DNA from 3 places in the Vogesella sp. LIG4 genome. Region 2 is predicted to be linked to each of the others. Evidence: predicted binding sites of a transcription regulator. Region 2 holds the regulator's gene; each other region holds the start of a gene.

What was found. The regulator FNR, encoded in region 2, switches genes on or off when oxygen is low (the NO sensors DNR and NnrR bind a similar motif). The targets are predictions, from matches to a motif close to TTGATNNNNATCAA.
Region 1: a site for FNR is predicted at 4,770-4,783, ahead of PSELUDRAFT_RS12145 (peptidase U32 family protein). Genes of this name have one in related genera too.
Region 3: a site for FNR is predicted at 5,293-5,306, ahead of PSELUDRAFT_RS07860 (NAD(P)H-dependent flavin oxidoreductase). Genes of this name have one in related genera too.

The regions. Positions count from the first base shown of each region.
Region 1 is NZ_LT607802.1:2,557,111-2,564,902, forward strand. It holds gene PSELUDRAFT_RS12120 (ABC transporter ATP-binding protein) at 1-1,083, shown strand, start outside; gene PSELUDRAFT_RS12125 (ABC transporter permease) at 1,089-1,958, shown strand; gene PSELUDRAFT_RS12130 (ABC transporter permease) at 1,969-2,826, shown strand; gene ugpQ (glycerophosphodiester phosphodiesterase) at 2,959-3,693, shown strand; gene PSELUDRAFT_RS12140 (bestrophin family protein) at 3,765-4,682, opposite strand; gene PSELUDRAFT_RS12145 (peptidase U32 family protein) at 4,842-5,840, shown strand; gene PSELUDRAFT_RS12150 (U32 family peptidase) at 5,846-6,751, shown strand; gene PSELUDRAFT_RS12155 (SCP2 domain-containing protein) at 6,738-7,172, shown strand; gene PSELUDRAFT_RS12160 (ankyrin repeat domain-containing protein) at 7,382-7,792, opposite strand, start outside.
Region 2 is NZ_LT607802.1:408,326-416,117, reverse strand. It holds gene PSELUDRAFT_RS01985 (RNA methyltransferase) at 57-833, shown strand; gene PSELUDRAFT_RS01980 (DUF1853 family protein) at 931-1,887, shown strand; gene PSELUDRAFT_RS01975 (flavodoxin family protein) at 1,895-2,350, shown strand; gene fnr (fumarate/nitrate reduction transcriptional regulator Fnr) at 2,661-3,407, opposite strand; gene hemN (oxygen-independent coproporphyrinogen III oxidase) at 3,520-4,926, shown strand; gene PSELUDRAFT_RS01960 (Rrf2 family transcriptional regulator) at 4,996-5,442, opposite strand; gene hmpA (NO-inducible flavohemoprotein) at 5,500-6,714, opposite strand; gene PSELUDRAFT_RS01950 (hypothetical protein) at 6,891-7,151, opposite strand; gene udk (uridine kinase) at 7,377-7,792, opposite strand, start outside.
Region 3 is NZ_LT607802.1:1,667,818-1,675,609, forward strand. It holds gene PSELUDRAFT_RS07840 (FAD-binding oxidoreductase) at 1-1,379, opposite strand, end outside; gene PSELUDRAFT_RS07845 (hypothetical protein) at 1,404-1,748, opposite strand; gene PSELUDRAFT_RS07850 (glutathione S-transferase family protein) at 1,751-2,395, opposite strand; gene PSELUDRAFT_RS07855 (aldehyde dehydrogenase family protein) at 2,601-3,956, opposite strand; gene PSELUDRAFT_RS07860 (NAD(P)H-dependent flavin oxidoreductase) at 4,057-5,232, opposite strand; gene PSELUDRAFT_RS19995 (helix-turn-helix transcriptional regulator) at 5,376-6,047, opposite strand; gene PSELUDRAFT_RS19330 (hypothetical protein) at 6,141-6,299, shown strand; gene PSELUDRAFT_RS07870 (LysR family transcriptional regulator) at 6,442-7,410, shown strand; gene PSELUDRAFT_RS07875 (FAD-binding oxidoreductase) at 7,562-7,792, shown strand, end outside.

The DNA.
Region 1 (7,792 bases), 2.0 Mb from region 2:
CCGCAACATGACGCCATCGACTTGTCGGTGCGTGGCGTCAGCAAACACTACACCAACTTTACCGCCGTCGATCAGCTGAGCCTGGATGTCGCCAAGGGCAGCTTCTTTTCCATTCTCGGCCCCTCCGGCTGCGGCAAGACCACGCTGCTGCGCATGATTGCCGGCTTCATTGCCCCGGATGACGGCGATATCGTCATCGGTGGCCACTCCATGCGCGACGTGGCGCCCAACCGCCGCCCGGTGAACATGGTGTTCCAGCATCTGGCGCTGTTCCCGATGATGTCGGTAGGCGACAACGTGGGCTACGGCCTGTCACGCCGCGGCCTCGCCAAGGCCGATATCCGCCGCAAGAGCGAGGCGATGCTGGAGCGCGTCGGCCTGCCGGGTACCGCCAACAAGCGCATCGACCAGCTTTCCGGCGGCCAGAAGCAGCGCGTGGCGATTGCCCGCAGCCTGGTGCTGGAGCCGACCCTGCTGCTGCTGGACGAGCCGCTGGGCGCACTGGACCTCAAGCTGCGCGAACACATGAAGCTGGAGCTGAAGCAGCTGCAGCACGAGATCGGCACCACCTTCGTCTACATCACCCACGACCAGAGCGAGGCGCTGGTGATGTCCGACCAGGTGGCGGTAATGAACAAGGGCCGCTTCGAGCAGGTGGGCACGCCGCAGGAGCTGTACTACCGGCCGGCCAGTGCCTTCGTGGCGGGTTTTGTCGGCAACAGCAACCGGCTGGACGTGAACCTGTCCGGCGCCGGCGAGGGCGTGGCCGCCAGCGGCCTGCCGCTGAAGTTGGCCGCACAGCAGGGCGACAGCAGCGGCAGCCAGGCACTGTTCATTCGCCCGGAAACCATTGCGCTGTCGCGGCATGAGGCCGATGTGGCCGCCTTCGACAACCGCCTGCCGTGCCGGGTGGAAACGCTGTACTTCGACGGCGCCAATTCCACGGTGCAGGTGCGCGATGCCCGCTACGGCACGCCGCTGCACGTGGCGCTGCCGCACACCGGCCAGCATGCCGACCTGCAGCCGGGCGAGACGGTGTTCCTCGGCATCCGCGCCGAGCACGCCAAGGCCTTCCGGGAGTGAGCGCCATGAACGTACTGGCCCCGCGCCGTTTCGGCCTGTTCCTGCTGCTGGCGCCCGCCGTGCTGTGGCTGGCGCTGCTGATCCTGCTGCCGCATGTGGAAGTCGGCCTGCTGTCGTTCCGCGAGCGGGTAGGCCCCGGCGAATTCGCCCCCAGCCTCAAGCAGTACCTGACCTTTTTCGACGAGCCGCTGTACTGGCACACCTTCGTGCGCACCGCGCTGATGTCGGTGATCGTTACCGTGCTGGCACTGCTGCTGGCGTTTCCGGTGGCGTGGAGTATCGCCAAGGTGGCGCGCGGCCGGGTGCGCGCGCTGCAGATGGCCGGCATCCTGCTGCCGTTCTGGGCCAGCGAGCTGGTGCGCATGCTGGGCTGGCTGATCCTGCTGCGAGGCTCCGGGGTGGTGCCGCAGATCCTGTACCAGCTGGGGTTCACCGCCGAGCCGGTGGAACTGCTGTACCACGACGCCACCATTCTGGTGGGGCTGGTGTACAGCTCGCTGCTGTTCATGCTGGTGCCCTTGATCAACGCGCTGGAAACGCTGGACGACAGCCTGATCGAAGCCGCCTACGACCTGGGCGGCAACCGGCTGGACATCCTGCGCCGCATCGTGGTGCCGCATGCCGCGCCCGGCATTGCCGCCGGCTGCATCATGGTGTTCATGCTGACGCTGGGCAATTACCTGACGCCGGTGATCCTGGGTGGCAAGAACTCGATGTGGTTCACCGAGCAGATCTACACCCAGTTCATTACCCGTTTCAACTGGGAGCAGGGCTCGGCCTTCGCCTTCCTGTTGCTGGGGCTGTCGTCGATGCTGGTATGGCTGGGGCTGAAGCTCACCGGCCAGCGTTTTGCCGACTCCATGCGCCGTACCTGAGGAGCCTGACATGATTCCAAGCCTGCCGGACAACCGCTGGCTGCTGCGTGGCCGCAGCCTGTACCTGGCCGCGTTCTTCCTGTTCCTGCTGCTGCCCTTGTCGGTGGTGGCGGTGTTCGCCTTCAACAACTCGCTGTTTCCCACCCCGCCGTGGAAGGGCTTTACCCTGGACTGGTTCCTGGCGCACGGCAACGGCCGCACCGGCCTGCTGTTCGACGGCGAGCTGCTGGCCAGCATCTGGCACAGCTGCAAGGTGGCGGTGTGGGTGAGCCTGATCTCGGTGCTGCTGGGCACCAGCAACGCCTTCCTGCTGGAGCGTGCCGAGTTTCGCGGCAAGGGGCTGTTCTCCACGCTGATGCTGGTGCCGCTGGTGATTCCGGGGGTTATCCTCGGCATTTCCATCCTCGCCTTCGCCAGCCAGATCGCCAATTTCTTTGCCGACAACTGGGATATCGAGCTGGAATGGCTGCGCCCCGGCCTGCCGCTGGTGGTGATGGGGCAGGTGTCCTACATCATCACCATCGCCACGCTGACCATCGCCGCGCGGCTGAAGCGCTTCGACACCTCGCTGGAGGAGGCGGCGCTGAACCTGGGTGCCAGCCGCTGGGAGATCCTGCGAACCATCACCCTGCCGTACCTGAAGCCGGCCATCATCGGCAGCGGCGCGGTGGCCTTCCTGCTGTCGTTCGAGAACTTCAACACCACGCTGATGCTGGTGGGCAGCGACAGCCCGCTGACCATCCTGATGTACGGCCGCATGCGCGAGGGTGCCTCGCCGGTGCTGAACGCCGTGAGCCTGGGGCTGATGCTGGTGTCGGCGCTGGCGGTGGTGCTGCTGTACCTGCGCAAACCGAAACAGCCGGCCTGATGCTGGTGACACAGGGCGGGTTGAAGCAGCGCTTCATACCCGCGCGGGTATGGCTTTGCGGCCAACCTGCCCTACGATGTTTTGTCCGGCGCTATGCCGAAGTAGCCAGCCCGAACAAGATTGGAGAACAACATGCAAGACTGGCCTTACCCCTACCTGTTCGCCCACCGCGGTGGCGGCCGGCTGGCACCGGAGAACACCCTGGCCGGCATGGCCACCGCCGTGCAACACGGCTATGGCGCGGTGGAGTTCGACGTCAAGCTCAGCCACGACGGCGTGAGCTTCCTGCTGCACGACGACACCCTGCAGCGCACCAGCAACGGCAGCGGCCTGGCCGCGCAGTACGACATCGCCGCGTTGTCGCGGCTGGATGCCGGCAGCTGGTTCGCGCCGCGCTTTGCTGGCGAGCCGCTGCCCACCTTCGCCAGCATCGCCGCCTACTGCCGCGCGCACCGGCTGCTGGCCAATGTAGAGATCAAACCCTGCCCGGGGCGCGAGGCGGAAACCGGCCACGCGGTGGCCACGCTGGCCGCCGCGCTGTGGCAGGGCCACCCGGCGCCGCCGCTGCTGTCGTCGTTTGCCTGGGAGGCGCTGCTGGCGGCGCGTGACGCCGCGCCGCAGCTGCCGCGCGGCTGGCTGATCGAAGAACGCTGGCCGGAGGACTGGCCGGCGCGGCTGGCCGAGCTGCAGGCGGTGTCGCTGCACAGCGACCACCTGCTGCTGACTACAGAGCGGGTGGCGGCGGTACGCGCCGCCGGCTACCGTGTGCTGGCCTATACCGTGAACGACCCGGCACGCGCCGCCGAGCTGCGGCAGTGGGGGGTGGACGGCATCTTTACCGATGCGCTGGATGTGATCCAGCCCTAAGCGGGGGCCGGGAAAGCAAAAAGGTTGGCCGCATGCGGCCAACCTTTTTGCTTTGCTGCGGGAGCGGATGCTCAGTGCAGGTAGATGCCTTCCGGCCGTGGCGCTTCCACTTCCAGCGGCACGCCCTGGATCTCGCGCAGCGAGGCCTCGATATTGTGGCTCATGGCCGCCAGCGGCAGGTCATTGCCTTCCTTGCCGAACGGCTCTTCCAACTCGTCGCCCAGGGTATCCAGCGCCAGGAAGGTGTAGGCGACGAATACCGCGATCAGCGGGGTGAGCCAGCCGATGCTGGTGGTCAGGCCGATGGGTAGCAGCATGCAGTAGATGGTGACGGTGCGGTTCAGCAGCACGCGGTAGGTGAACGGAATCGGCGTGCCGCTGATGCGCTCGCAGCCGCCTTGTGCCTCCAGCAGCATGTCCATATTGCGATCCAGCATCTGCCATTGCCAGTCATTGATGCAGCCGTCGCGACGCATGTCGGCCAGCAGCTGCTGCAGCCAGGCGGCGACCAGCGCCGGCTTGTTGCGGCCGGCCAGTACCCGCTGGCGAACCTGTTCCGGCAGCAGCCGCTGCAGGTGCGGGCCGATGTCATCCTGGCGCAGGTGGCCCTTCAGCGCGTAGATGAAGGCGCACAGGCCGTCGATCAGCTGCGCGGTCTGCGGCGCGGCCGGCGCCAGCGCCAGGCTCTTGCCGGTAAGCTCGCGCCCGGCGATCAGCAGCGCACCCCACAGTTTGCGCGCTTCCCAGAAGCGGTCGTAGCTGGCCGAGTTGCGAAAACCCAGGAAGATGGCCAGCGACACCCCCAGCAGGGTGAAGATGTAGATGTTCAGCGACGACTGCGCGTGATGGCTCACCCACCACGGCGCGGTGAGGCAGGCCAACAGCGAGATGCACAGCACCAGCATCAGGCGGCTGAGAATGCGCGGTACGACAGAGCCGCGCCAGATGAATAGCAGGCTGAACCAGTGGTAGCGGGGGCGGACGATCATGATGGGGCAGGCGGGTGAACAGCTGCATATCATAGGCGTTATGCTGCATTGCAGTAAACGGTTGGCCGCACGCATGCGGATAAATGCTTGATTTGCGGCAATGGCGCACAGCGGCGGCTGGGCTAAGGTCTGTCCGTTTTGCTTGCAAGGATTTTCACCATGCCGCTTCCCGAACTGGTCTGCCCGGCGGGCAGCCTGCCTTCGCTCAAGGCCGCGGTCGACAATGGCGCCGACTGCGTGTACTTCGGCCTGAAGAACGACACCAATGCCCGCAACTTCGCCGGGCTGAATTTCGATGCCAACAGCGCTGCCGAGGGCATACGCTACGCCCGTGCCAAGGGCGTGAAGACGCTGCTGGCCATCAACACCTTCGCCCAGGAGGCCGACAGCGCGCGCTGGCAGCGTGCGGTGGACGAAGCCGCCGACCTGGGCGTGGATGCGGTGATCCTGGCCGACTTCGGCCTGATGGACTACGCCAGCCGCCGCCACCCGAACCTGCGCCTGCACCTGTCGGTGCAGGGCTCGGCCAGCAACTACGAGGCGGTCAACCTGGCGCAGCAGCTGTTCGGCGTGCAGCGCGCGGTGCTGCCGCGGGTGCTGACGCTGGCGCAGGTGGAGCAGGTCATCGCCCATACCTCGGTGGAGATCGAAGTGTTCGGCTTCGGCAGCCTGTGCGTGATGGTGGAAGGCCGTTGCCTGCTGTCCAGCTACGCCACCGGCCAGTCGCCCAACACCCACGGCGTGTGCTCGCCGGCGCGTTTCGTGCGCTGGGAGGAGGGTGCGCAAGGCATGGATGCGCGGCTGAACGGCATCCTGATCGACCGCTACGCACCGGACGAACCCAGCGGCTACCCCACGCTGTGCAAGGGCCGCTTCGAGGTGGAAGGCAGCACCGGCTACGCGCTGGAAGAGCCCACCAGCCTCAACGTACTGCCCCTGCTGCCGGAGATCCTGCGCATCGGCGTGGCCGCCATCAAGGTGGAAGGCCGCCAGCGCAGCCCGGCCTACGTGGCGCAGGTAACCCGCGTACTGCGCCAGGCGCTGGACAAGGCCGCGCAGGGTGGCCGCCACGCCGACCCGCTGGCCATGGCCACGCTGGGCAAACTCTCCGAGGGCCAGCAAGTGACGCTGGGCGCCTACAACCGACCATGGAAATGACTAACATGTCCCTACCGCTGCAATTGGTCCTGGGGCCGCTGCTGTATTTCTGGCCGCGCGACCAGGTAATGAACTTCTACGCCGAGGCCAGCAGCTGGCCGCTGCAACGGCTGTACCTGGGCGAGGTGGTGTGCTCGCGCCGTCAGCAGCTGCGCACCCAGGACTGGATCGCGCTGGCCGCCGACATCGCCGCCAGCGGCAAGCAGGCGGTGCTGTCCAGCCAGGCGCTGCTGGAAAGCGAATCCGACCTCAAGCGGCTGCGCAAGCTGATCGACAACGGCGCAGCGCTGGTGGAAGCCAACGACGCCGGCGCGGTGCACCTGTTGCAACAGCGCGGCCTGCCGTTCGTTGCCGGCCCGCACCTCAACATCTACAACAGCGACACCCTGCGGCTGTACCGCCGCCTGGGCGCGCAGCGCTGGGTACCGCCGGTGGAAATGCCGGGCGCCACCGTGCGCCTGATCGCCCAGGCCAATGCCGACATCGAAACCGAGGTGTTCGCCTGGGGCCGGCTGCCGCTGGCGTTCTCCTCGCGCTGCTTCACCGCGCGCCACTACCAGCTGAACAAGGACGACTGCCAGTTCCGCTGCCTGGAGCACCCGGACGGCATGACCCTGGCCACGCGCGAAGCGCAGGACTTCCTGGCCATCAACGGCATCCAGACCCAGTCCGCCGGGTGCCACAGCCTGCTGGGTGAAATCGCCGAGTTGCCGGCACGCGGCGTGCACGCGCTGCGCATCAGCCCGCAGCACCAGCAACTGGCGGCCGTGGTACAGGCTTTTGCCGACGCCATCGCCGGCGAGCAGCCGGAAACCGACCTGGCCACCCTGGCGCCGGGGCCGCTGGTGAACGGCTACTGGCACGGCGAGGCCGGCATCGTACTGAAGGAGGCCGCCCATGGCTGTGCCTGATCTGAAAGTACCGACCGCACTGGCGCGCGTACTGGGCAAACTGCCGGCCACCCCGCCGGTGTGGGGCATGGTGCGCATGCTCAACCTGTTGGCCGCACGCGGCGTACTGCCGGTGGACCACAGCCTGCTGGCCGGGCGCCAGTTCTGCATCCGCGTGCTGGATGCCGGCATCAGCCTGCACTTTGCCAGCGACGGCAGCCGCTTCGTCGGCAGCCGCGCCGACACACCGCACGACCTGCTGCTTGCGGCCAACCTGGCCGACTTTGCCCGCCTGATGCTGCGCGAAGAAGACCCGGACACCCTGTTCTTCAACCGCCGCTTGCGCATCGAAGGCGATACCGAACTGGGGCTGACGGTGAAAAACCTGCTGGACAGCGTGGACTGGCAGGACACGCCGCTGGCGCGCTTCATGGCGGTGTAGGGAGGGAAGGTTGGCCGCAACGGCCAACCTTTTGCAGCGGGGGCATAACCCCGCACTGGTGCTACAGCAAGGCTCCCCGGCCTTGCCGGCGCTGTTATCGGGGCGGCTGCGGCTGCCCCAATGCTTGTCCGGGTTTGCCCGGTGGCGCAGGGGGCGCTGGCAAACGCCAGCCTGCGTATTGCCGTTTGAATTACCCCACAACTTTTGGCTCAAGGCTTCTTCAATGTCGCATACATTGCGGCTCGACGTTGGGCAGGGAGCTTGCCGACATAGTTGAGAGGCTTTTGGCCATATTTGTCTTGTTCATCTAATGATGCTCCGTGAGCGACTAGATAGGCGGCAATGGCGGGGCTGGAGCCGAGTACGGCTGCCATCAACACGGTAATCTCGCTGGTGCGGGTGCTTGCATTCACGTCGGCACCTTTCGCAATCAAATCCTGAACAATCCCCAGTTCCTTGGCGGTTACCGCATAGAACAGCGGCGTCTTGCCATCGTAACCATCAACGTTGGGATCAGCACCGGCTTGCAGCAGCGCCTGCACCGCCGCGCGGTTACGGGCATCAATTGCGTAAACCAGTGGGGTCTTGGAAATGTTGTCCAGATCCTGATCGATATCACA
Region 2 (7,792 bases):
CCCGCCGCGGTGGCGGGCGTTTCGGAAAGACCCGCGATTCTACGCAAAAACACCCAATGAATAAACCCCAAGTACCTGATTTTTTGAAGAACATTCGCGTCGTGCTGGCGCGTCCCAACCACCCGGGCAATATCGGTTCGGCGGCGCGGGCGATGAAAACCATGGGCCTCACCCGGCTGTACCTGGTGGAGCCCAAGGTGTTCCCGTCCGAGGAGGCCGACACCCTGGCTTCCGGTGCGGTGGACGTGCTGCAGACTGCCATCGTGGTGCCCACGCTGGCCGCGGCGCTGGCCGACGTGACCGTGGCCTGCGCGCTGACCAGCCGCCGCCGCGAACTCACCACGCCGCTGTCCACCCCGCGCGAAACCACGCCGGAGCTGATCGCCCGCGCGCGTGAAGGCGAGCAGGTGGCGCTGGTGTTCGGCAACGAGACCTTCGGCCTGTCCATCGAGGAAGTGGAGCAGTGCAACCGGCTGGTGACCATTCCCGGCAACCCGGACTACTTCTCGCTCAACCTCGCCATGGCGGTGCAGGTGATGACCTACGAGCTGTTCAGCCACACCGGCTTCACCGTCGACTACCTGAAGCCGGACGGCAACAGCGCCACCCAGGGCGAGGTGGACGGCATGGTGGACCACCTGGACGCCACGCTGGAAGACATCGGCTACTACCGCCGCCGCAACAGCGAACGCATGATCCGCCGCCTGCGCACCATGTTCCATCGCGCCGGCCTGCTGCGCGAGGAGATCGACATCCTGCGCGGCTTCTACAAGCAGGCGCAGCGTCTGGCCGGCAAGGAGCAGGGCGGCGACGGGGGCGACAGCGCATCATGAACAGGGTACCTCGAGAAACCCGGATTTCTAAGCGAGACAAGGCGCGAATGAACAATTCCGACGCAGCATATGCTTGATATGTAAGGAGGAATTTTTTATGAGCAACGCAGGATCGCGACGAAAGCTGGCGTTTTCCGAGGTGCCCGACTATCGCCACCGGCTGGCCGAACCTTACACGGCACTGCGCTGCCAGCCGGTGCGCGATCTTGCTTTCCTGCTCACCGCCGCGGCGCCGTGGCATAGCGGCGCCGAAATCGACTGCGCGCGCCTGCTGGGGCCGCAAGGTTGGCCGCAGCTCACGGCGCTGGATGCCGCACCGCAGCCGCTGCTGGACTGGCTGGCGGCGCGGCCCACGCGGCGGCTGGGCGTGTATGCCGAGCAGCTGCTGGCGTTCTGGTTCACCCATGCGAGCCACATCGATTGCGTGGCGGCCAACCTGCCGCTGGCCGAGCACGGCCGCAGCGTCGGCGAATTCGACTTCCTGCTGCGTGTCGATGGCCAGCCGCTGCACCTGGAGGCCGCCAGCAAGTTCTACCTGCAACTGGATGATGCCGGTGGCGAGCTGGTCGGCCCCAGTCTGCGCGATGCCTGGCCGCTGAAATACCGCAAGCTCGCCAGCCAGCTGGCGCTGAGCTGTCACCCGGCGGCGCAGCTGCCCGCCGGTTTTGCCGGCTGCCCGGCCTACAGCCGCCTTACCGGCTGGCTGTTCTACCCGGGGGCACCGCGGCCGCAATTCCCGTGCAATAGCGACGCCTGCTGCGGCTGGTGGCGGCATTTGTCCGCGGCCTGGCCGCAGCACAGTGCCGACAGCCGCTGGCTGCTGCTGCCGCGGCTGAGCTGGCTGGCGCCGGCGCGCGCCGCCGCCGAGGCGGTGCTGACCCTGCCGCAGCTGCGCGCGGTACTGGCCGAGGCCGACGGTGCGCGGCTGGTGGCCGAACTGGTGCCGGGCGCGGATGGCGACTGGCACGAAATCGCCCGCGGCTTCGTGGTGCGCGATGACTGGCCGCTGCCCGGCATGCTGGTCGAACTGCAGCGCACGCTGGCCGCCTCGTGAGCGCGGCATGAAAACCCTGCTGTTCGTCTACGCCAGCCAGAGCGGCCACACCCACGCGCTGGTGACGGCTGCCGCCGCGGCGGCCGGTGGCGAGGACAATGTGGCGGTGCGGGTGCTGCCGGCACTGCAGGCCGGTATCGACGACCTGCTGGCCTGCCAGGCGCTGGTGCTGGCCACGCCGGAGAACTTCGGCTACATGGCCGGTGCGCTGAAGGATTTTCTCGACCGCACCTTCTACCCGGCGCAGGGCAAGGTGGAGGGACTGCCGTACGCGGTGATCATCAGTGCCGGCAACGACGGCCAGGGTGCACTCACCGCCATTCGCCGCATCGCCAGCGGCTACCCGCTGCACGAGGCATTGCCACCCTTGCTGGTGAAGGGGGAGGTGACGCCGCAGGTGCTGGCGGAGGCCGCCGAACTGGGCGCCACGCTGGCGGCGGCGTTGTCGATAGGCATGCTGTAGGGCGGCAGCCTCACGAGGTGTTCCACCGCCATGCGGCCAACCTTGTGCGGAGCTGTTTTGCCGGTGCTGCCATGGGTTTTGGGCGTGCCACAACGTTGGCCGCAAGCTTGTAGGGCGGGTAGAAGCAACGCTTCATACCCGCGTGCAGCGTTCCCATCGCGCGGGTATGGCCTGCGGCCAACCCGCCCTACGGCAGGTTTCACCCGACAATTCCATTGCATAGGCCGGATTACGTTTTCTCCTCCCCCGCAAGTCCGCCCAAAACAAAACGCCCCGCATCGGCGGGGCGTTGGATCTGCACGGCTGGCGCTCAGCGCAGGGTGTTGGCCTGCGCGCAGCCGGCCACCAGTGCCTTCAGTTCTTCCGGCTGCAGTACCTGGATGTGCTTGTGGTCCACTTTCAGCCAGCCCTGCTGCTGGAACTTGGACAGCGTGCGGCTGACGGTTTCCAGTTTCAGGCCCAGGAAGCTGCCGATTTCCTCGCGGCTCATGCGCAGGATGAAGTCGAAAGCGGCAAAGCCGCGTGCCGACAGACGCTGCGACAGGTTGAGCAGGAAGGCGGCCAGGCGCTCTTCGGCTTTCATATTGCCCAGCAGCAGCATTACCGACTGGTCGCGCACGATCTCGCGGCTCATCAGGCGGAAGAAATGGTGCTGCAGGCTGGGAATGTCGCGGCCCAGGGTCTCCATGCGGTTGAACGGCAGCTCGCACACCTCGCTGTCTTCCAGCGCAATGGCGTCGCAGCCGTGCTGGCTGGTGGAGATGCCGTCCAGGCCCATCAGCTCGCCGGACATCTGGAAGCCGGTTACCTGCTCGCGGCCGTCCTGGCTGGAGACGCAGGTTTTGAAGAAGCCGGTACGCACGGCATATAGCGAACGGAAGCCCTCGCCGGAGTGAAACAGGTACTCGCCACGCTTCAGGCGGCGGCTCTGGCGGATCACCGCATCAAGCTGGGCCATTTCTTCGCGGTTGAGGCCAACCGGCAGGCAGAGTTCACGCAGACTGCAATTGGAGCACGACACTTTCAGCGTGTGCAGGGTGGGGGATTGCTCGGTCATGGTTTCCGGATTCGCAAGGCTGGAGGCTTGACTTGACGCGTGTCAAAGCGCGGCAAGTGTCAATTAGCGCAAATTTACCAGCCCACCACCAGTTTTCCAAGCAAGAACAGCTATGACACCCACCACACCGTTTATGCCGACCCAGTGTATTTTCGATCGGGAGCTTATCGAAAAGCTTGAAGGTTCCGGCCCGCGCTACACTTCCTACCCGACTGCAGACCGTTTTCATGGCGGTTTCGGCGTGAAGGATTACGAACACTGGTTGCAGCAGCACGCCATCGGCGCCAGCCACCGGCCGATCTCGCTGTACGTGCACGTGCCGTTCTGCAACACCATCTGCTACTACTGCGGCTGCAACAAGATCATCACCAAGGACAAGAGCCGCGCCGACCAGTACCTGGATTACCTGGAAAAGGAAATTGCGCTGGTGGCGGGGCGCCTGGGCTACCGCGAGAAGGTGATCCAGCTGCATTTTGGCGGCGGCACGCCCACCTTCCTGTCCGACGAGCAGCTCAGCCGGGTGATGGCGGTGATCAACAAGTATTTCGAGCTGCTGCCTGACGGCGAGTTTTCCATCGAGATAGACCCGCGCAAGGTTGGCCGCGACACCGTGCTGCACCTGGGCCGGCTGGGCTTCAACCGCATGAGCGTGGGCATCCAGGATTTCGACCCGGCGGTGCAACAGGCGGTGAACCGCATCCAGAGCGAGGAAGAAACCCTCACCGTGATCGACGCCGCGCGCGAGGCCGGCTTCAAGTCGGTGAGCGTGGACCTGATCTACGGCCTGCCGCTGCAGAACGCCGAGTCGGTGCGCCGCACCGTGGACAAGGTGGTGGCGATGAACCCGGACCGCATCGCGCTGTACAACTACGCGCACCTGCCCAGCGTGTTCATGCCGCAGCGTCGCATCAACGAGGCCGATCTGCCCAGCGCCGCGCACAAGCTGGATATCCTGCAGCACTCGGTGCAGCAGCTTACCGATGCCGGCTACGTGTTCATCGGTATGGACCACTTTGCCAAGCCGGATGACGAGCTGACCCGCGCGCTGCAGCAGGGCCGTTTGCAGCGCAACTTCCAGGGCTACTCCACCCACGCCGACTGCGACATGATCGGCCTGGGCGTGTCGTCCATCGGCAAGGTCGGCCCGTGCTATTCGCAGAACGAGAAGGACATTGATGCCTACTACGCGGCGCTGGATGCCGGCCACCTGCCGGTGCTGCGCGGCATGACGCTGACCCAGGACGATATCCTGCGTCGCAGCGTGATCCAGTCGCTGATGTGCCGCTTCTCGCTGTCGGTGGAGGCGATCGAGGAAACCTTCGGCATCAATTTCGCCAATTACTTTGCCGACGAGCTGCCGCTGATCCGCGAGTTCCAGCACATGGGCCTGCTGACCTTCGACGGTGATTTCCTGATGGTGGCGCCCAAGGGCCGCTTCCTGATCCGCAACATCGCCATGGTGTTCGACCGCCACCTGCGCGAGCGCGAGACCAAGGCGCGCTACTCCAAGACCATCTGAGCGCCTTGCGCCAGTAAAAAAGCCCGGCAGTTGCCGGGCTTTTTGTGTTTCTGGGATTGGCCGCAGGGCTCAGACGCGTGCCTGTAGCCCCATGCGATGCAGCACCACCAGCGCCTCGGCGGTGGGGCTGGCCACCACGTCGGCCAGGGTGTAGCGGTCCAGCACGGCAAAGAATGCCCGCAGCGCTTCGTCCAGTACGCCCTTGAGGCGGCAGCGCCCGCGCAGGAAGCACGGCGGCTCGGCGCAGTCGATCAGGTCGCCGATGTCTTCCAGCGTGCGGATCACCTCGCCCAGCCGGTACTGACTGGCCGCGCGTGCCAGCGCCAGGCCGCCACCCTTGCCCCGGCTGGTGGCCAGCCAGCCCTGTTGCGCCATGAAGTGCACCACCTTCACCAGGTGATTGCGCGAGGCGGAAAACTGCTCGGCGATTTCGCCGATGGTTACCGGGGTATCGCGCGGCTCGCTCAGGTACATCAGTACCCGCAGGCCGAGGTCGGTGAAATGCGTAAGTTGCATGGCTGCTGTGGTCTAGGGCAAAGGTAGGAGCATACGCCGCCTGCGCCGTCCGCTCAATTACAGGCCGGCGCCGCCGGTGCCGAAGGCCTCGGCATGGATGCGCGCAGCGTCCACGCCCAGGGCCAGCAGCGCCTGCTTCTGCTGCTGCATGAAGGGCAGCGGGCCGCACAGGTAGTAGTCGGCATCGGGCAGCACGGCATCGGCGGCAACGGTGTTCAGTGCCATGCGGCCAACTTGCTGGTAGTCGCGGCCGGATACGTCCCCGGCACGCGGGAACTCGTACCAGGTGTGCGCCTGCAGCTGCGGGTATTCGCGGCTCCAGTTGTCCAGCTGCTGGCGGAAGGCGTGCACGCCGCCATGGCGACAGGCATGCAGGAAGCGGATGCTGCGCGGGCTGTCCTGTTGCAGCAGCTGTTCCAGCATGGACAGCATCGGGGTGATGCCGACGCCGGCGCTGATCAGTACCACCGGGCCGCTGCGCTCTTCATGAAGGAAGAAGTCGCCCAGCGGCGGTGCCACGTCCAGCAGGTCGCCCACGTTCACCGCATCATGCAGCTGGTTGGATACCATGCCGGCCGGGGTGTCGTTGCCGGCTTCGCGCTTCACCGAGATACGCAGCGCGCTGCCGCCGGGTGCGGCCGACAGGCTGTACTGGCGTGGCTGCATCATGCCCAGTTGCGGCACCGGCAGGCGTACCGACAGGTACTGGCCCGGGCGGTACTGCGGCAGCGGGCCGCCATCGGCCGGCTGCAGGTAGAAGGAGGTGATCTCTTCGCTTTCCACCACCTTGCGGCCAACCTTGAAACCGCGCCAGCCGCTCCAGCCGCCTGGCTGGTTGGCGGACTGCTGGTACAGCTTGCCTTCTTCGGCGATCAGGATGTCGGCCAGCTGGCCGTAGGCGGCGGCCCAGGCGGCGATCAGTTCGTCGCTGGCGGCATCGCCCAGCACTTCACGGATGGACGCCAGCAGGTGGCCACCAACAATCGGGTAGTGCTCGGCGCGAATGCCCAGGCTGGCGTGCTTGTTGGCTACCAGCGCCAGTACTGGTGCCAGTACCGACGGGTCGTCGATGTGCTCGGCGTAGGCGGCTACCGCCATGGCCAGCGCCTGCTGTTGACTGCCGGCCTGCTGGTGGCCCTGGTTGAAGATCTGCTTCAGTTCCGGGTTGTGCTGGAACATGCGGGCGTAGAAGTGGCGGGTGAGGGTAACGCCGTGCTCTTTCAGTACCGGGGCGGTGGCTTTGACCAGTTGGCGGGTGGCTGCATCCAGCATGTGTGCTTCCTTTTAAGATGTGTGTTTAATACATTTTTTAAGTCGCCAGCGCCCGTTCAGGGCCGCCCGCTACCCGGCCGTGATGGTTCGGCATGGGCTGCTGGCTGCGGTGCAAATAAAGATGTGCAAACTATACATGTTCAAAGTGGCACTGTCACGACGGATGTGGGAACGGCTCAGCAGGGGGCGGGCAAGTGTGTCACACAGCGCGACAGGCATGAAAAAACCGGGCCGCAGCCCGGTTGTTCGTTGCTGTCCGCCTCCTGTGTGCCGTCGGCGGCGGTGTGCCAGTGTGTTTCCTGGTACCAGTCGTCCAGCTCGGCCAGCAGTGCCTGCTTGTGGCCAAAGCGCAGGCCGGAGGCGCCGCGTTGGTGGGCGCCGCCCTTTTTCATCTGCGGTGCGTGCGCAAACGGGTTGCGCGGTTTCAGTGTCTGCATGGGTTCTCCCCTGTGGATAAGGCTTGCGGCCAACCCTGGGGTTGGCCGCAGCATGTCGGCTTCGATATGGCTGCAGCTAGAAAGTTGCAACAGGGACTACTCCCGATCTCGCGAGCTAGAGCGAGACAAGGCAAAAACGGCTGAGGAAGCGGAATTTACAAGTAGTAAATGAGCATTCCGACGACGTTTTTAACGCCGTATCGCCGAAGCGCGGCAGATCGGGTGTCAGGCGATCAGGCTCGCCACCTTGGTGGTAATGATATCCACCGCCGGCTCGTTGGCGCCGTGCGGCAGGATCACGTCGGCAAAACGCTTGGTGGGCTCGATGAACTGGTTGTGCATCGGGCGCACGGTGGCCAGGTACTGCTCGATCACATTGTCGGTGGTGCGGCCGCGCTCGGCGATGTCGCGCTTGAGGCGGCGGATGAAACGCACGTCGGCGTCGGTGTCCACGAAGATCTTCAGCGACATCATGTCGCGCAGCGCCGCATCGTACAGCGGGAACAACCCTTCGATCACGATTACCGGCGCTGGCTCCACGCGCACGGTTTCCTCGGCGCGGTTGTGGCGCGCAAAGTCGTACACCGGCATGTCGATGCCCAGGCCGTTGCGCAGGTCGTCGATGTGCTCGATCAGCAGCG
Region 3 (7,792 bases), 1.3 Mb from region 2:
CATTTGCCGGGGTTCATGATGCCTTGCGGGTCGATGGCGCGTTTCACGCTGCGCATCAGCGCCAGCGCCGCCGGGTCCTTGTAGCGCGCCAGCCAGTGGCCCTTGAGCTGGCCCACGCCGTGCTCGGCGGCCAGCGTGCCGCGGTGGCGGTACACATGCTGGTAGACGATGGCGTTCACCGCGTCCTCGTCGTCGAACAGCGCGGCATTGCCCGGCCGGGTGTAGCTGATGTTGTAGTGCAGGTTGCCGTCGCCGGCGTGGCCGAAGGCGATGATGCGCACGCCGGGGAAGGCCGCCTGCAGCGCCGCGTCGCAATCGGCCAGGAAGGCGGGTATTGCCGAGCTGGGCACGCCGATGTCGTGCTTGATGCTGGAGCCGTCGCGCTTCTGCGTTTCCGACATGTCCTCGCGCAGCTGCCACAGCCGCACGCGCTCCGCCTCGCTGTGCGCCAGCACGCCGTCGCAAAGGTTGGCCGCATGCGCCAGCCAGCCCTCGAACGCCGCCTGCAGCGTGGCCGGCGCACCGCTGTCCGACAGTTCCACCAGCAGCGCCCACGGTGCAAAGAACGGCACCTTACCCGGCTGGTATTTGTCCAGCAGCCGCTGGCAGGCTTCCGACATCATTTCAAAGGTGGTGAGCCGGTCGCCAAAGGCGTTCTGCAGCGCGGTAAGGGTGGCGATGGCCTGCTCGGCACTGTCCACCGCCAGCATGGCGGTGGCGCGGGCGGTGGGCTGCGGGTAGAGCTTGAGCGTGGCGGCGGTGATCAGCCCCAGCTGGCCTTCGGCTCCGATGAACAGCTGCTTCACGTCCAGGCCGCTGGTGTCCTTGCGCAGGCTGGACAGCGCATCCAGCACCGTGCCGTCCGGCAGCACCACCTCCAGCCCCAGCGCCAGCTCGCGCATGGTGCCGTAGCGCAGCACCGCCAGCCCGCCGGCATTGGTGGCCAGGTTGCCGCCGATCTGGCAGCTGCCTTCCGACGCCAGCGACAGCGGGAACAGGCAGCCGGCATCCGCCGCCGCCTGCTGCACCGCCGCCAGCGTCATGCCGGCTTCCACGGTGATGGCGCGGCCCGCCACGTCCACCGCGCGCAGCCGGTTCAGCCGCCGCAGCGCAATCACCAGCTGGCGGCCGCTGCTGTCCGGCGTGGCGGCGCCGCAGGTGGAGGTATTGCCGCCCTGCGGCACGATGGCGAGGTGCTCCGCCGCGCACAGTTTGACCAGCGCCGCCACCTCGGCAGTGCTGGCCGGCAGCGCCACCGCCAGCGGGCGGCCGTGGTAGCGGCCGCGGTAGTCGGTGACGAAGGGCGCCACTTCGTGTTCGGCGGTGAGCAGGTTGGCCGCACCGACGATGGCGGCAAGGCGGGAGACGAGATCGGTCATCGCAGGGCTTTCACAGGGAAAGAGTCAATCGGCGGCATCATCCGCCGCTTGCGGCCAGGCTTCAACCGCCGCGTCGCAGCCGTGGCCTATTGCCAGGTAGCGCCGCGCCAGGCGGCCGAATGCCGGCAGCAGCGCGGCGGGCAGCCAGTGCAGATACTGCCGTGGCGCCGTCAGCAGGCCGCAGTGGTAGCGCGCGGCATCCGCCTGCCAGATGAGGGCGGGGCAGGGGCCGTGGCGGTGGCGCAGCAACAGCCGCGACAGCGGGCAGGGCGCACTGGCGCAGCACACGCCGCAGCCGTTGCACGGCGCGCCGAAGGCCGGCTTGGCCGGGGCCGCGCGCTGCAGCCAGATGCGCTGCGTGGCGGGCATGGCTAGTCGGCGGCTTCCGCTTCCGGCTCGGCGATATCCGGCGCCATCAGCGTGTCCGGGTGTTCCCAGCCGGGCTGGGCGGCGATGCGCGCCAGCCAGGCGGCGATATGCGGCCAAGCTTGCACATCGATGCCGGCATCGGCGGCCCACCACAGGTAGGCGCTGGCGGAGACGTCGACAATGCTGAAGCCGCTGGCCAGCAGGTAGTCCTGACCGGCGAGATGGCTGTTCAGGGTGTCCAGATCGTGCTGGCAGCGCGCCGCCAGCCAGTCCAGCACCGCCGGTGGCTGTGGCTCGAACTTGCGGGCAAAGCGCAGGTTGGGCAGCGACAGGCCGATGCGGTTGGCCTCCCAGCACAGCCATTCGCGGATTGCTTGCTTGTCGCCGGGGCGGCCGGCCAGCACGCCTTCGCTTTCCGCCAGCCACTGCAGGATGGCGTCCGACTGCACCATGGCCACGCCGTCCACCACCAGCGCCGGCACTTCGCTCCAGCGGCTGGCGGCACGAAACTCCTCCGGCCGCGCCTCGCGCGCGGTGGCCAGATCGACATGGCGGTATTCATGGGATACATCGCCCAGCACCAGCGCCAGGCGCACTTTGTAGCTGTGGCCGGAGTCGCGGTTGCCGTACAGGATCAGATTGCTCATGGTGAAAGGCCGTCGGGCTGCAAAACGGCGATGATACGGGGCGCGCCGGCTGGCGGCCAACTGTCTTGTGACGGCGGCATGGGCAGGCTTGCGGCCAACGTGTACTTCGTCACACGCAGGGTGGGCAAAGGCCATGGGCCATGCCCACCGGCGGGAGTCACTGGCGGGCACGCTACGCTTTGCCCACCCTGGCCTGGCCCGGTAGCTACTTCTGCCAGTAGGTCTTCACGTTGACGAATTCGTACAGGCCGAACTCGGACAGCTCGCGGCCGTAGCCGGAGGCTTTTACCCCACCGAAGGGCAGGCGCAGGTCGGAGCTGGTGTAGCGGTTGATGAACACCGCGCCGGCTTCGATGTCGCGGCCCAGTTGCCAGGCGCGTTCGGTATCGGCGCTGAAGATGGTGGCGCCGAGGCCGAACGGGGTGTCGTTGGCCAGGCGAATGGCGTCGGCTTCGTCGCGGGCGCGCAGGATGCTGGCTACCGGGCCGAACACTTCCTCGTGGTAGACGCGGCAAGCCGGGGTAACGTCGTCCAGTACCGTGGCGGGGTAGTAGAAGCCCACGCCGTGCGGCATCACGCCGCCACTGAGCAGGCGCGCGCCGTTGTGCGCCGCGTCCAGCACCTGGGCGTGCAGCGCCTCGCGCAGGTCGGCGCGGGTGAGCGGCGCCAGCGTGGTGGCGGTATCCGCCGGGTGGCCGGGCACCAGCGCCTGCACATGCGCCATGAAGGCTTCGATGAAGGCATCGGCCACCTGCGGCACCACGATCATGCGCTTGGCGGCGTTGCAGCTCTGGCCAGCGTCGCGAAAGCGCGAGTGCGCGGCCTCGGTGGCGGCGGTTTCCACGTCGGCATCGGCCAGTACGATGAAGGGGTTGCTGCCGCCCAGCTCCAGCACCGATTTTTTCAGGTGGCGCCCGGCCATGGCCGCCACCTGGCGGCCGGTGCCGGTGGAGCCGGTGAAGGCCACCGCGTCCACGCCGCGGATGGCGTCGTCCACCGCATCGTGGTTGATCCACGCCACGTCCAGCACGTCCAGCCCGGCATCTCGCACGATGTCCAGCAGCAGCGCGGTGCTCTGCGGCACCGACGGCGCCGGTTTCACCAGGCAGGCATTGCCGGCCATCAGCGCCGGCACCGCGAAGCGCAGCACCTGCCACACCGGGTAGTTCCACGGCATGATGGCCAGTACCAGACCCAGCGGCTCGAAGGCCACGCCGCTCTTGCTGGCGCCGGTGGCGATGTCCTGCGGCGCCAGCAGGCGCGGCGCCAGTTCGGCGTAGTAGCGGATCAGCTGTACCGATTTGTCGATCTCGGCCAGGCATTCGCGCAGCAGCTTGCCCACTTCCAGCGATACCAGTTCCGCCAGCGCGTGGCGCTGCGCCGCCAGGCGGTCGGCCAGCAGCAGCATGCGCTCGGTGCGAGCCACGGTATCCAGCCGCGACCAGCGGTGCTGCGCCTGGCGCAGGCCGGTGAGCAATGGTGGCAGGCAGTCGGCATCGAGGGCGGGGCGGGTGAAGACCACTTCGCCGGAGGCAGGGTTACAGCTGGTGAAGGCGTTCATGGCAGCAGGGGTAGCAGGGCAATGACAGTCGTTAGACTGTAACAAATGCGGCCAACCCTGACCATGCTGCAAGGTTGGCCGCAAGTAGCGCGGGGCCGGCTCAGGCGTTGAGATCCAGTGGCTGCTCGCCGCTGAGGAAGTAGCGAATGGTGTCCTGCACGCTCTTGATGGCATCGCCGAACGGCAGCGGTTCGCTGCCGCGGAAGAACAGCCCCTTGCTGACTTCGCCGCGGAAGGCGGCTGCCAGCTTGAGGTCGATGCAGAACTGGCCGACCTTGGCCAGGCCGTCGCGCAGGCCGCATACCGACAGGCAGTTCAGCGCCTGGGTGCAGCGTTGCGGGTCGGCGCGGGCTGCCGCTTGCAGCTTGTCCTCGCGCTTGAGGTAGCTTTTCAGGAACGGGGTGAGGATGCCGCGCGCCGGCAGGCCGGCCACCGACATGAATTCCACGATGTCTTCCTGTTTGGCCCCGGCCAGAGTGCGTTTGAAGTCGATGTGGGCATCGCCTTCCTCGGTCACCGCGAAGGCGGTGCCGATCTGCACGCCGCTGGCGCCGTATTCGCCCAGGTAGGTCTGCACTTTTTCATGGCTGTTCACGCCACCGGCCACGATCAGCGGAATGCGTTCGCGCTCCAGCCCCAGGCCGCGGAACAGCTCGAAGGTTTCCTCCAGCACGCGCTTGAAATCGAACTTGCCGTCGCTGACGCCGGCGATGCTGGCGGCGCCCAGGTGGCCGCCGGCATGGTTGGGATGCTCGATGACGATGGCGTCCGGCAGGCGGCCCTTTTTCATCCAGCGCTTGAGCACGATGCCGATGCCGCGCGATTCGGACAGGATGGGGATCAGCGCCACCTCCGGGTGGTCGGCGGTCATCTCCGGCAGGTCCAGCGGCAGGCCGGCGCCCATCACCACCGCGTGCGCGCCGGATTCGCAGGCCTGGCGCACCAGCGCGGCGTGGTCGTCCACCGCTTTCATCACGTTCACCGCCACCAGGCCGTGGCCGTCTGCGGCTGCCAGCGCGGCGCGCACTTCGCGGTCCAGCGCGATGCGGTTCAGGCGGTTGATGGCGTCCTGGCCCTGCAGGTTGGCCGCATCGGCCAGCAGGTCGTCGTGCAGGTGGCGCAGGTCCACGCTGGCAATGGTGCCCACGCCGCCCTGGCGCGCCACCGCGCCGGCCAGGCGCTTGGCGGAAATGCCCACCCCCATGCCGCCCTGCACGATGGGCAGCAGCTGGCGATCACGGATGATCAACGGGGAAAAAGTATGCGAGATGGTCATGCCGGTTCCAGCGTCAAAAAAGCAAAGGCAGGATTGTCGGCAGGGAAGGCGCACCCGGCGTTGACCGTGGTCAAGCGGGGCCGGATGAAAAACGGGGCGCCGTGCCTGGCACGGGCGCCCCGCTGGTGTGGCGGCCTGGCGTGTTAAGCCGCCAGGCCTTTCTGCAGTCCAAGCACGATGGCGTGGATGCGGTTGTTGGCGTCCAGCTTGCGGATGATGTTGGCCGCATGGAATTTCACCGTGCGCTCGCTGATGTCGAGAATGGTGGCGATTTCCCAGTTGGTCTTGCCGTGCATCATCCAGTAGAAGATGTCGCGTTCACGGTGCGACAGCGGGTTGCTGCCGCTGCTGGGCGCCGGGCTGATGCGCTGCAGCGCGCGGTGCAGGTGCGGCAGCAGGCTGCCCAGCATGCGCAGCTCGGCGCCGGGCAGGGTGCTGTCCACGCGCAGCTGCGTCAGGTGGCCGTCGTTGTGCAGCGACAGGCAGGCAACGGTCTCGCCGTTTTCCGCACCGAAGAACTGCACCTCGCTGCCCAGGCCCACGCCCTGGCAATCCGGCCCGTGGCTGAGTAGCGGCACGGTGCCGGCACAGAAGCGGCGCGGCGTGCCCAGCCAGCCCTGGTTGGCTACCGGGCCATGATGAATCTGCAGGGTGCCGGTACCACTCTCCTCGGCCAGGCTGTCCAGGTAGCATTGCAGCTGCTGTTCAGAATCCAGTTGCGGCAAGGTGTGGAACCATTGCAGCAAGGTAGTCAACTGTGTGTGCGTCAAGCCGTTGGAGACATGGCCACAGGCAAACGGAATACCCTTTGTCACCTGGCTCTCCTCTGTATGGTTATTTTGAACAGCTATCTTAGCGAAGCAATGTGGGCGTCCCAACGGAATTTCTTCATTGCATGAGTTTTTTGCATGGATGCCATCGCAGATTATCGGGGCTCAACACAAAACAAGGCTGGCAGCGGGAACTTGTTGTTGCAAAACGGCATCACTTTGCAAACTGGCCGGAAGGCCGGTAAATCAGCAAATCTGTCCTATGTGTCATTTACGCTGCTGGCATTTATCAGCTGATCCTTAAATATCTTTAAGCAATGCTTTTTTTCACTTATATTTGACAGAGAAGTTGTAAATTGCATCCGCTTTTGTGTATGACACGTTTTCAAATGGCGTGCACAAGGCGCACTGCCTTACCTCTGTTACGAGATCAACCCTGATGGATACTTTAAAAGCCCTGATGGTCTTCATGACCACTGCCGAGAACGGCAGCTTTTCCGATGCTGCCCGCAAGCTTGGGGTGTCGCCGGCGGCCGTCAGCCAAAGCATTGCCCGCCTGGAGCAGGAACTGGAAGTGCGGCTGTTCAATCGCACCACCCGCCAGCTCACCCTTACCGAGGACGGCCGCCGCTTCTACGCGCAGTGCCGCGGCCCGGTAAACAATCTTGATTCCGCCATCCAGCAACTGAAGGCCAGCCGCGATGAACCGGCCGGCCATCTGCGCATCAGCCTGCCCAATGCCTTTGGCCGCCGCTTCATCCTGCCGCTGATGGAGGAGTTCTGCTCCCGCTTCCCGAAGATCCGCGTGTTCTTCGGCATGGACGACCACTTCAGCGACCTGATCGAGGACGGCTACGACGTGGGCGTGCGCGTGGGCATGATGCCGGACAGCCGCATGGTGGCGCGCCACCTGGCGCACATTCCGCAGTATGTAGTGGCTGCGCCGGGCTACTGGGACGAGCACGGCAAGCCGCGCAACCCGGAAGAGCTGTCGGCACACGACTGCATCAACTTCCAGTTCCCCACCTCCGGCCGCCTGTACAAGTGGGAATTCGAGCGTAGCGGCGAGCGCATTCCGCTGGAAGTGTCCGGCACCTACACCGTGAACGATGTGGATGCGGTGATCGAACTGGCGCGCCTGGGCCTGGGCGTGGCGCAGCTGCCGGCGCACGAGGTGCTGGCCGATGTGCGTGCCGGCCGGCTGGAGGCGGTGCTCACCGACTTCGTATCGATGGAACGTTCCATCTATATCTGCTTCCCGCATCGCGACCACATTGCACCGCGTACCCGCGTGTTCGTGGATTTCGTGCTGGAAAAACTGCTGGAACACCCGGATATCGTCGGCGATCTGCCCGGCGTGGACCTGTCCGCCAAGCGCGCGGCGCTGGGTGATTCGCACGAAGTGTAAGCGAGAGCAATCGCACACGCCCGGCTTGCCGGGCTTTTTTTTGTCTGCTATGTTTAACATATTAGACGTAAGGCGGCATTTATTGCATAATGATTCAACACAAGCCGCCGTGCTGCACTGCAATGTTTAAGAAATAATACGAGGAGCTGTCATGAACCAGACCATCGACCACACCGGGTCCTACTACGCGTATTCGGCCAACCCGTCGCCGGAACGCCCGGCGCTGCGTGGCAGCCTGCGTGCCGATGTCTGCGTGATCGGCGCCGGCTACACCGGTATTTCCACCGCGCTGCACCTGGCCGAAGCCGGCTTCAAGGTCGTGGTGCTGGAAGCCGCCCGCGTGGGCTGGGGCGCATCCGGCCGCAACGGCGGCCAGATCGTC